Regions from separate parts of the Streptomyces sp. NPDC014764 genome, predicted to be linked through region 2. Evidence: riboswitches for the same ligand, from Rfam matches in the RefSeq annotation. Region 2 holds a riboswitch; each other region holds the start of a gene.
What was found. Region 2 has a riboswitch for cyclic di-AMP ahead of ACF1AG_RS19200 (C40 family peptidase). Riboswitches for the same ligand answer to the same signal wherever they lie in the genome.

Region 1 (3,262 bases), on a different contig from region 2:
ACTTCCACGGGATCCTCGACGGTGTGGTGGCGGCCGGATTCACCGCGACCGGTTTCGCGTTCACCGAGAACGTCCTCTACCTGGGCAACGCCTTCGGCACCGACCAGCTCACCGGCGGCAGCGGCATCGCCTCGGTCACCGCGGCGACCTTCTTCGTGCGTATCGTCATGTCGCCCTTCGCGCATCCCCTGTTCACCGTGCTCACCGGCATCGGGTTCGGCGCGGCCGCGCTGGCCGCCGACCGCCAGCGGGTGCGGCGCGTCCTCCTGCCCCTCGCCGGGCTGCTCCTCGCCATGGGCATGCACGCCCTGTGGAACGGCTCCGCCACGCTCGGCCAGTTCGGCTTCATCGCGGTGTACGGGGCGTTCATGATGCCGACCTTCGGGCTGCTGACCTGGCTGGTGGTGTGGACACGGCAGCGGGAGCTGCGGACCGTGCGCGCGGAGCTGCCCGCGTACGCGGTGGCGGGCTGGCTGCGCCCGTCGGAGCCGTTCGCGCTGGGCTCGATGCGGGCCCGGCGCCTCGCCCGGAAGTTCGCCCGCGAGCACGGCGGCAGACCGGCCGCGCGGGCGGTCGCCCAGTACGAGGCGTACGCGACGCAGCTGGCGTTCCTGCGCCACCGGGGCCGTGCGGGGAAGGCGGGGGCGGACTTCGTGACGCGGGAGCGGGAGCTGCTCCTGGAGCTGTGGCACCGGCGCGCGGCGGCCCGTCCGGCGCTGGAGCACGCGGCCCGGCTCACGGCGCCCCGGCTGCCGTACGGCGCGGGTTGGGCGTACGGGCCCGTCCCGGCGGTGTGGCCGCCGCAGGGGCAGCCGACGTATCCGGCGTACGGGGAGAACCCCTACCGGCGCTGAAAAGGCCTCGGACATGCGGAACCGGCAGCCCTGACGTCGGGGGGTCGTCGTCGGGGCTGCCGGCGTTCACGGCGTCGGAGGCCGGGAGCCGGCCTCCGTGGTGGCTCAGATGCTGAGGCCCTTGCCGGCCAGCCAGGCGGCCGGGTCGACACTGCCGGAGCCGGTGTGAACCTCGAGGTGGAGGTGGGCGCCGGTCACGTTGCCGGTCGCGCCGACACGGCCGATCACGTCGCCGGTGGCGACCTTCTGGCCGACGCTGACGTTGATCGACGACTGGTGGGCGTACCAGACCTCGGTGCCGTCGTCGAGCGTGAGCACGGTCTTGTAGCCGTACGAGCCGTCCCAGCCGGCGGAGGTGATCGTGCCGGTGTGGACCGCCTTGATCAGGGTGCCGGTGGGCGCGGCGAAGTCGAGGCCGGTGTGGTAGCCGGAGGACCAGTAGGCGCCCGCCTGACCGAAGGTCGAGGTGATGGTGTACGAGGAGGTCGGGAGCGCGTACTGCTTGGCCAGCTCGGCGAGGCGCTCGGCCTCGGCCTTCTTCGCGGCCTCCTCCTCCGCCTTCTTCTTGGCGGCCTCGGCCTTCTCCTTGGCCTCCTTCTCGGCCTTGGCGGCGGCCTCGGCGGCCTCCTTCTCGGCGGCGGCGAGGGCGGCGGCCTGCGCCTTGCTCTGCGCCTGGCCCTGCTGCTGCTCGACCTGGGCCATGATGCGGGCGCGCAGCGCCTCACCGGCGTCGGCGCCCTCCTCGGCGCCGGTGTCGGCGGCGGCCATCCTGCCGATGTCGCTGAGGGGGGTGCTGGATCCCTTGGGCGTTTCCTCGTCGGAGATGAGGGAACCCACGTTGGGAAGGTCGGGCATGGAGATGGAGACGGGCGGCTTGCCGGTCTGGGCGCTGGCCATGCCGCCGGCGCCGACAGCGGCTATGACGCCGACGCCGAGGACGGTGGAGCTGCGGGCGAGTCCGCCTCCGCGCTGCTTGGCGACGCGGTGCCGGCCACGCACGGGCCGCACGGACTCCGCGGTGGGGTTCCACTCCTCGAAGGGGCCCTCTTCGACGCCGGGGGCGCCGTACGCGAAGGTGTCGTTCGGCTTGAACGGGGCCTCGGGGGCAGGCGGGTTGGACGCCACGTGGGCGCGCTCCTTTCCTTCCGTCTTCGCCTACCGGGTTAGCTGACGGGTTCGGAGCGGGAAGGTCTCCTACGCGCGTATACGAACCGTGTTTCCACGGCGGTATCCGCCCGATTCACCCCATGGTGGTGGTTCCCCGGTTCCCTTGCGGGATTCGGCGCATGCGCACGGAGCCGACTTCTGTGACGGCTGGGACGACCGCGCTGCGTTATCGAACGTTAATAGACGCGGGGGCCGGATTCCAAGCCGTTCCTCTTGATCGTTAACGGTTTTCGCGTGGACTTAAGCGCCACGAGCGGGCGAAAACGGGCGAGTTGACCGCGCCTCGGACGACCGGCCGAACCTGACGGTTCGTCAGTTGTTATGCGCTGCGACGCCGTTCGCTCACTGTGCGTGAAAGGCGGGGTGGAGGGCGCGTGAAGAGGAGGGCGACGAGCACCGCCATGGAGAAACACCGAGGGCCGGAACCCTTTCGGATTCCGGCCCTCGGCCTTCAGTAGCGGGGACAGGATTTGAACCTGCGACCTCTGGGTTATGAGCCCAGCGAGCTACCGAGCTGCTCCACCCCGCGTCGGTAAACACGAGTGTACGGCATCCACGGGGTCCGGTGCACATCGCTTCCCCGGCGGGCGCGATCAGCCGCCCAGCAGGTGCGCGTTCGGCGCCTTCGCACGCTGCTCGAACTCCGGCAGCACCAGCACCGTGGCGCCCCCGTCCGCCAGTACGGCGCTGCCGTCGGCGTCCGTCACGAAGGTGTCCGGCTCCCGCCAGGCCGTAACCACCCGGCGCACCCCCGCGTCCAGGATCAGCCGCGCGCAGGGCGCAGGACGGGACGCGCGGCGGGCGCACGGCTCCAGGCTGGAGTAGACGGTGGCGCCGGCCAGCCGCGGGTCGGTGGGGTCGGCCTTGGCGAGCGCGGCCTCCTCCGCGTGCACCACCGGGTCGTCACCCTCCCGGGAGTGGCCCCGCGCCAGCTCGGTGCCGTCGGCGGCGACCACGACCGCACCGACGCTGAACGCGGTCCCGGAGGGCGGACACTGTCCGGCCAGGTCGCAGGCGAGGGCGAGCCAGTGGCGGTCGGCGGCGGACGGCAGCGCGCCGGTGCCCGGCGCGGTGGGCTCGTAGCGCATCAGGACGACGTCGCCGACGGGGCGGGTCTCGACAAGGCGCAGCCGGCCGCCCTGGTAGGGACCGGGGCCGAACAGGCGGGGGGCGTCCGGGTCGCCGACGAACAACGGGGCGAGGACGAGTTGGAGCTCGTCGGCGAGGCCCTCGGTCATCAG
Region 2 (3,262 bases):
CCTCTCCTCCGACGCGCCCTCCAGGGCCGCCTCCGTCACCGCCCGTGCGTACTCGGGCGTCTGCAGCAGTCCCGGGACCACCGTGGTCTCCAGGGTGCGCATCGCGCCGGCCTGCGACTCCAGACTGATGAAGTCCCGGTACGTCGGGGGCAGTACACCACGGTACGCGTGCCACCAGTGGTGCCGTCCGTCGCCGTCGCCGGTGCCCGACAGCACCAGCAGCAACTCCCGCAACTGCGGGTCGTCCACGCCGTAGACGTCGAGGAGTAACCGTACGTCGGCCGGTTTCGTGCCGCTCGTGCCCGTCTCGATCCGGCTCACCTTCGACTGGTGCCAGCCCGCCAGCCGGGCCGCGTCGCCGCTCGTGAGTCCGGCCGCGGTGCGCAGCGCGCGCAGTTCGGCGCCCAGTTTCCTGCGGCGCACCGCGGGACCGTGCTGCATGGGCCTCTCCTTACTCCTTCCGGGCCGCCCGGATACGGTCTCCCGTCGCAGAGTTCACCGCTTTGAGCGACAGATATATGCATATCTTGGTGGATCGCCGCGCGGCACCCTGCGGTGATGGCAGTCTGGCGACGAAGCACCAGTGCGGGACCGTACTCGAACCAGCCGCTCCGTGTCGGACTGCGGTCCCGTGGGAAAGGGACGACGTCGCCATGGCAGATCACCTGGAAGCATCCGTCACTCTGCCGAGCGATCCAGCCTCGGTCTCCGCCGCGCGGGCCCATGTGGCCGGTGCGCTGGCGGAATGGGGGCTGCCACCGGACGCCGAACTCTGCGACACCGTCCGGCTGATCGTCTCCGAGCTGGCGACCAACGCGGTGCAGCACACCTTCGGCCAGTCGCCCACGTTCACGGTGGACGTCGTCCTGGTCCGCGACGAGCGGGTGCACATCGGGGTGACGGACGGCCACCCGCGGTTCCCCAAGCGGCTTCCCGCGGCGGTCCAGCAGGACAACGGGCGCGGTCTGGTCATCATCCGCTGGCTCACCGCGGAGTGCGGCGGCCGGCTGAGAATCCGGCCCACCCGTGAGGGAGGCAAGACGGTCGCCGTCGAACTCCCGTGGCCCGGCGCCGCCACCGTCCGGCCCGTCACCGCCCAGCCCGCGGAGACGGTCGCCGTAGCGTCGCAGCAGGAGCCGTGACGTCGCGTCACGGTCCGTACGGGCGTCGGAGGCCGTGACGGACGGCGTGCGGGGCCCGGGGCGGTCGTCGTCCTGAGGGCGACCCCGCCGGGCCCCTGCGGGACGCCACGCGGGCCAGGGCCCGCATGGCCGGTCGCGGCCCGGCAGCGGCGCTCCCGCGGGCGCCACCGCCCCCGCCCGTCACTTCACGCGGCCGTACCAGACGCTGTTGGTCCAGATCTTCTGCAGCCGCACCACGTCGCCGGTCTTCGGGGCGTGCCAGATCTTGTTCTTCCCGGCGTAGATACCGACGTGGTACACGTAGTTGCCCGAGTGGAAGAAGACCAGGTCCCCGGCCTTACGGCTGCTCTTGGAGATGTGGCGCGTCTTGTTGTACTGCTGCGCGGCCGTGCGGGGGAGCTTCTTCCCCGCCTTCTTGAACGAGTACAGCGTCAGGCCCGAGCAGTCGAACCGGTTCGGTCCGGTCGCCCCCCACGCGTACGGCGCCCCCTTCTTGGACGCCGCGACCTTCAGGGCCTTGCTGCCCACGGTCGCCGCGGCGGCCTCCCCGGCCGCTCCTGGTACCACGATCGAGCCGCCGACGGCGGCGAGGGTGAGGGCCGAGGCCGTGCCGGCCCGGGCCATGAGAGACGGGACACGATTGAGCGCACTCATGCGCAACCCTTCGTCAGCCGCCTGTGAAGGATGACCTGTCGGATTCGGGCTGGCGAAGTAGCCCGGCCGCTGACGCGGCTTCACCCCAAGGGCTGCTCGGGACGCGCACTGTGCGCGTACCGGCGACCCGTCGTGCTTGGGTCCTCCACTCCTGCCGATCCACTCCTGTCGACCGGTCATCCGTGCGGCGGCAGGACTCGGCGTCCGCCCGGATCGCCCCGCCGCGGCGGCGGGGTCTTGTCGTCAGTCAGGGATCTTGACCCATGGCGCGAGCGATTTCCCAACGGAACGGGTGGTTTGTGTTGTTACTCACCACTCACCCGTTCGGGTGGACAGCTGTCCGTTCGAGTCGCCGTCAAGAGGGCGTGTGAGGCCAGGACCAGGGGTGGGACGGTCAATTCCGCCCCTCGGCGGGCGCGGGTGCGCAAGTTCGACGGCATGAAAAAAGGAGGTTCGTCTACGCCGGACGGGGGTAAGCCGTTCGGTCCGTTTCAACTCGTCGCGGGGTGTGCCGTCGAGCGGGCCCTTCGCGCCGGGCCCGCTCACGTCAACGCCCCGTCTGCGGCGGCAGCGTGACCCTGGCCGTGCGCCGCTCGCCGTCCAGCACCCGCAGGGCGCGTGCCAGGGTCGCGGCGTGCAGCTCGCTCTCGCCACGCCGGTGCATCAGGGTCAGCGCGTCGCGCAGCGCGACCGCCTTGCCCACCAGCGCCTGGGCCGCGCGCAGGCTCCGATAGGTGTCGCCGCCCTGGGCCGGGTTGACCCGGCCGAGCAGGTCGACGACCTCCAGGTAACGGTCGATCAGCTCGGCCTCCGCCCGGGTCAGCGCGGGCAGCGGCGGCAGTTCGGGCAGCATCGTCTGCTCACCTCCCGCCGGTCGCCGTACGGGCACTGCGGTGGTGCGGCACGATCCGGTCGGCGATGCCGTGGTCCACGGCGGCCTGCGCGTCCAGGACGAGGTCCCGCTCCAGGTCGGCCCGCACCCGGTCCACGGGCCGGCCGGTGTGCCGGGCCAGCATCTCCTCCGTACGCACCCTGATCCGGGCCAGCTCGTCGGCCCGGACCGCCAGGTCGCTCGCGCTGCCCTCCACCGGCTCGTGAAGGGCGGGCTGACGGAGCACCAGCCGGGAGCCGGGCAGGACGTACCGCTTCCCCGGCGTGCCGGCGGCCAGCAGCAGCACCGCCGTCCCCTCCGCGCGGCCCAGGCAGACCGTCTCGACGTCACAGGTGACGTACGTCAGGACGTCGTACAACGCGGACATGGCGTGGAAGGGGCCGCCGGAGGAGTTCACGTACAGCGAGATGTCGCGGTTCGGGGCGTGGTGCTCGAGGTGCATGAGCCGGGCCGTCACGTCGTTCACCGCGGTCTCGTCGATCCGCGTGCCCAGGACGACGATCCGCTCCTCCAGCAGCCGGTCGTACGGGTCGGAGGTCCGGTGCCCCGAGGGGCGGACGGGCGGTCGCGTCAT
Region 3 (3,262 bases), on a different contig from region 2:
CGCCGGCTTCGAGACGACGGTCAACCTCATCGGCAACGGCACCTACGCCCTCCTCACCCACCCCGAGCAGCGGGAGCGTCTGCAGCGGGCGCTGGCCGAGGGGGACCACGGGCTGCTGGAGACCGGCGTGGAGGAACTGCTGCGCCACGACGGCCCGGTGGAGATGGCGACCTGGCGGTTCGCCACGGAGCCGGTCGTCATCGGCGGGCAGCGGATCGAGACCGGCGACCCGGTGCTCGTCGTGCTGGCCGCGGCCGACCGGGACCCGGAGCGGTTCGCCGACCCGGACACCCTGGACCTGGGCCGGCGCGACAACCAGCACCTGGGGTACGGGCACGGCATCCACTACTGCCTGGGCGCCCCGCTCGCGCGCCTGGAGGGACAGACCGCGCTCGCCACGCTTCTGACGCGCCTTCCGGACCTCCGGCTCGCCGCCGATCCGGCCGAACTGCGCTGGCGCGGCGGCCTCATCATGCGGGGACTCCGCACGCTTCCGGTGGAATTCTCCCCTCCGCGTTCAGGGCAGACCTGACCTTCCTGTCCGTGCCCGGGGGCCGGTGTGCGGAAACCTGAGGCATGCTCAACTCTGTGATCTTCATGTGATCTGCACGGCATGAACTTGTGACAAGTGATCGACTGCCTATACGTTCACCCATCAAGTACGGCGCGCGGCACGGTTCTGCTCGCCCGTACCGGTCTTTGTTGCCGAGTGAAAGGCTTCCGCATGCTCTCCGGGAACGGCCGACACCGTCGCCCCCGCCAGGCTCCGGCTCTGCTCGTCGCCGCCGGGGTGACCGGATCCGCGATCGCGATCCCGCTCCTCGGGGCGGGCGCCGCCAGTGCGGCGGACGGTGAGACCTGGGACCGGGTCGCGGAGTGCGAGAGCGGCGGCTCCTGGAGCCAGAACACCGGTAACGGCTACTACGGCGGCCTGCAGTTGACCCAGGAGGACTGGGAGAACCACGGCGGCCTGGAGTTCGCGCCCAGCGCCGACGCGGCCAGCCGCAACCAGCAGATCACCGTGGCCGAGAGAATCCTCGCCGACCAGGGTGTCGGCAAGTGGCGCGCCTGCGGCCTGCTCACGGGGCTGAACCAGGACACCGCGTCCCCGGACGTCGACCCGGGCGTGCCGACCGGCACGGACGACGACGACACCCGGACCGGCGGGACGACCACCCCGTCCGGTACGCCGGAAACAGGTGATACTTCCTCTTCCGCCTCCTCGTCGGACCGGTCGGGTTCATCCGATTCATCCCGTGAGACGAAGAGTGACGCGAACCCTGGAGCCTCCCCGTCCGCCTCCGCCACCCCCGAAGGTGACGAGTCGGACAAGTCCGGGCAGAGCGCCGGTTCTTCGACCGCCGCCGAGTCCGAGAGCAACGGCTCGGGCCGCCATCGCGGCCCCAGCGCGCAGGAGGGCGGGACCGCCGGCGCCGGGACCCCGTCGTCCGGCCGGCACGCCTCACCTCCCACGGGCACGCCCGCGGGTATCGCCGACGACCGCTACACCGTCCAGGACGGCGACAGTCTGACTTCCATCGCCGACTCCCTTGCCCTGACCGGCGGATGGACGGCGCTCTACGTCGAGAACCAGCGGGTCATCGGCGACGACCCGAACCTCATCCTGCCCGGTCAGCGACTTCTGGTGGACGGTGGGACCGCCGAATAGCGGCCGGAGAGGGGCGGTCGAAGGCGCCCGGGAGCGGCGGCAGTTGACGGAGCGATAAGGGCTGAATGTCCGTAATAAGGACTGTGAGAGATAGGTCTCAGAGGCCCTGATCATCTTTGATATTCCGCCGATCGCGTGCTTACGGTCGTGACCGCTCGCCATCGCGGGCCCCGGCTGCCGCCACGCCGAATCCTGCCAGTGGCAGCACGGGAACAGTCGTCGCGTCATGCGCCGTAGGCAGGAGCGGGGGACCCAGGTAAGTGCCGCGACCGGACGGTTGACGTCCGGTACGGCTCGGGGTGAAGCCGCGTCCCGGGAGGGACGTGGCCGGGCAACTCAACCGGCCCGAACCCGACAGCTCACCTCGTAGGCGTCGGTGAGGGGATCCATCCATGCTGTTTTCCGGCAAGGGCAAGCACCGTCGTCCGTCCAAGGCCACTCGCGCCATCGCCATCGCCGGTGTCGCCGGCGCCGCCGTCGCCGGCCCGCTGATGGCGTCCGGCACCGCCTCCGCGGCCACCGCGTCCGAGTGGGACGCCGTCGCCCAGTGCGAGTCCGGCGGCAACTGGTCCATCAACACCGGCAACGGCTACTACGGCGGTCTGCAGTTCTCCGCCTCCACCTGGGCCGGCTACGGCGGCACCCAGTACGCCGCCACCGCCGACCAGGCCACCAAGGCCCAGCAGATCGAGATCGCCGAGAAGGTCCTCGCGGGCCAGGGCAAGGGCGCCTGGCCGGTCTGCGGCACCGGCCTGTCCAACGCCTCCTACGACGGCGGCTCCGCCGAGGGCTCCTCGCAGGAGTCCGGCTCCGCCGAGTCGCGTGAGAGCGAGCAGAAGGCCTCCCGCTCCGCCGAGCGCCCGGCCGCGCCGAAGGCCGAGAAGAAGGCCGAGAAGAAGACCGTCACCACCCCGACCGGCAAGAAGGTCGAGAAGGGTGACGGCGAGTACAAGGTCGTCAAGGGCGACACCCTCAGCTCCATCGCCGCCGAGCACGACGTCAAGGGCGGCTGGGCCAAGCTGTTCGAGCTGAACGACGACATCGTCGACGACGCCGACCTCATCTACCCGGGCCAGCAGCTGCACCTGAAGTAAGGGCAGACCGCCAGGTCCCTCCCCGTTCCCACGGGCTCCCCGCCCCGGTGCGTTTCTTCCCCCGTACGCACCGGGGCGGGGTCATGTCCGGACGCATTACGGTCACGGTTTGCCCAACGGGCTTTGTTCCGCTCGGAAACAATTTACTCTCGGTTCTGTCCATGAGGCGGGCGGCGAGATGGCCGATCGCCCGGAGCCGGTTAGGCTCGGACCCGCAGGGCCCCCGCGGCCCCGCTCACCCGCGTCACATCCCAAGAAGGAGATGCTCGTGCCGTCCATCGACGTCGTCGTAGCCCGGGAAATCCTGGACTCCCGAGGCAATCCCACGGTCGAGGTCGAGGTCGGCCTCGACGACGGCAGCACGGGTCGTGCCGCCGTCCCGTCCGGCGCCTCCACCGGCGCCTTCGAGGCCGTCGAACTCCGTGACGGCGACGCCGGCCGTTACCTGGGCAAGGGCGTCGAGAAGGCCGTGCTGGCCGTCATCGAGCAGATCGGCCCG

Region 1: it holds a riboswitch for cyclic di-AMP, as region 2 does, so the genes downstream of both, ACF1AG_RS30110 (M23 family metallopeptidase) here and ACF1AG_RS19200 (C40 family peptidase) in region 2, are expected to answer to the same signal.
Region 3: it holds a riboswitch for cyclic di-AMP, as region 2 does, so the genes downstream of both, ACF1AG_RS21580 (transglycosylase family protein) here and ACF1AG_RS19200 (C40 family peptidase) in region 2, are expected to answer to the same signal.

The regions. Positions count from the first base shown of each region.
Region 1 covers NZ_JBIBXY010000019.1:95,847-99,108, reverse strand. The annotation lists gene ACF1AG_RS30115 (PrsW family intramembrane metalloprotease) at 1-854, shown strand, start outside; gene ACF1AG_RS30110 (M23 family metallopeptidase) at 960-1,979, opposite strand; cyclic di-AMP (ydaO/yuaA leader) riboswitch at 1,992-2,149, opposite strand; tRNA gene ACF1AG_RS30105 (tRNA-Met) at 2,477-2,550, opposite strand; gene ACF1AG_RS30100 (dihydrofolate reductase family protein) at 2,615-3,262, opposite strand, start outside.
Region 2 covers NZ_JBIBXY010000007.1:101,611-104,872, forward strand. The annotation lists gene ACF1AG_RS19190 (helix-turn-helix transcriptional regulator) at 1-441, opposite strand, end outside; gene ACF1AG_RS19195 (ATP-binding protein) at 654-1,142, shown strand; gene ACF1AG_RS19200 (C40 family peptidase) at 1,323-1,796, opposite strand; cyclic di-AMP (ydaO/yuaA leader) riboswitch at 1,800-2,009, opposite strand; gene ACF1AG_RS19205 (hypothetical protein) at 2,344-2,649, opposite strand; gene ACF1AG_RS19210 (ATP-dependent Clp protease proteolytic subunit) at 2,657-3,262, opposite strand.
Region 3 covers NZ_JBIBXY010000008.1:136,441-139,702, forward strand. The annotation lists gene ACF1AG_RS21570 (cytochrome P450) at 1-532, shown strand, start outside; gene ACF1AG_RS21575 (transglycosylase family protein) at 725-1,669, shown strand; cyclic di-AMP (ydaO/yuaA leader) riboswitch at 1,889-2,057, shown strand; gene ACF1AG_RS21580 (transglycosylase family protein) at 2,062-2,763, shown strand; gene eno (phosphopyruvate hydratase) at 3,032-3,262, shown strand, end outside.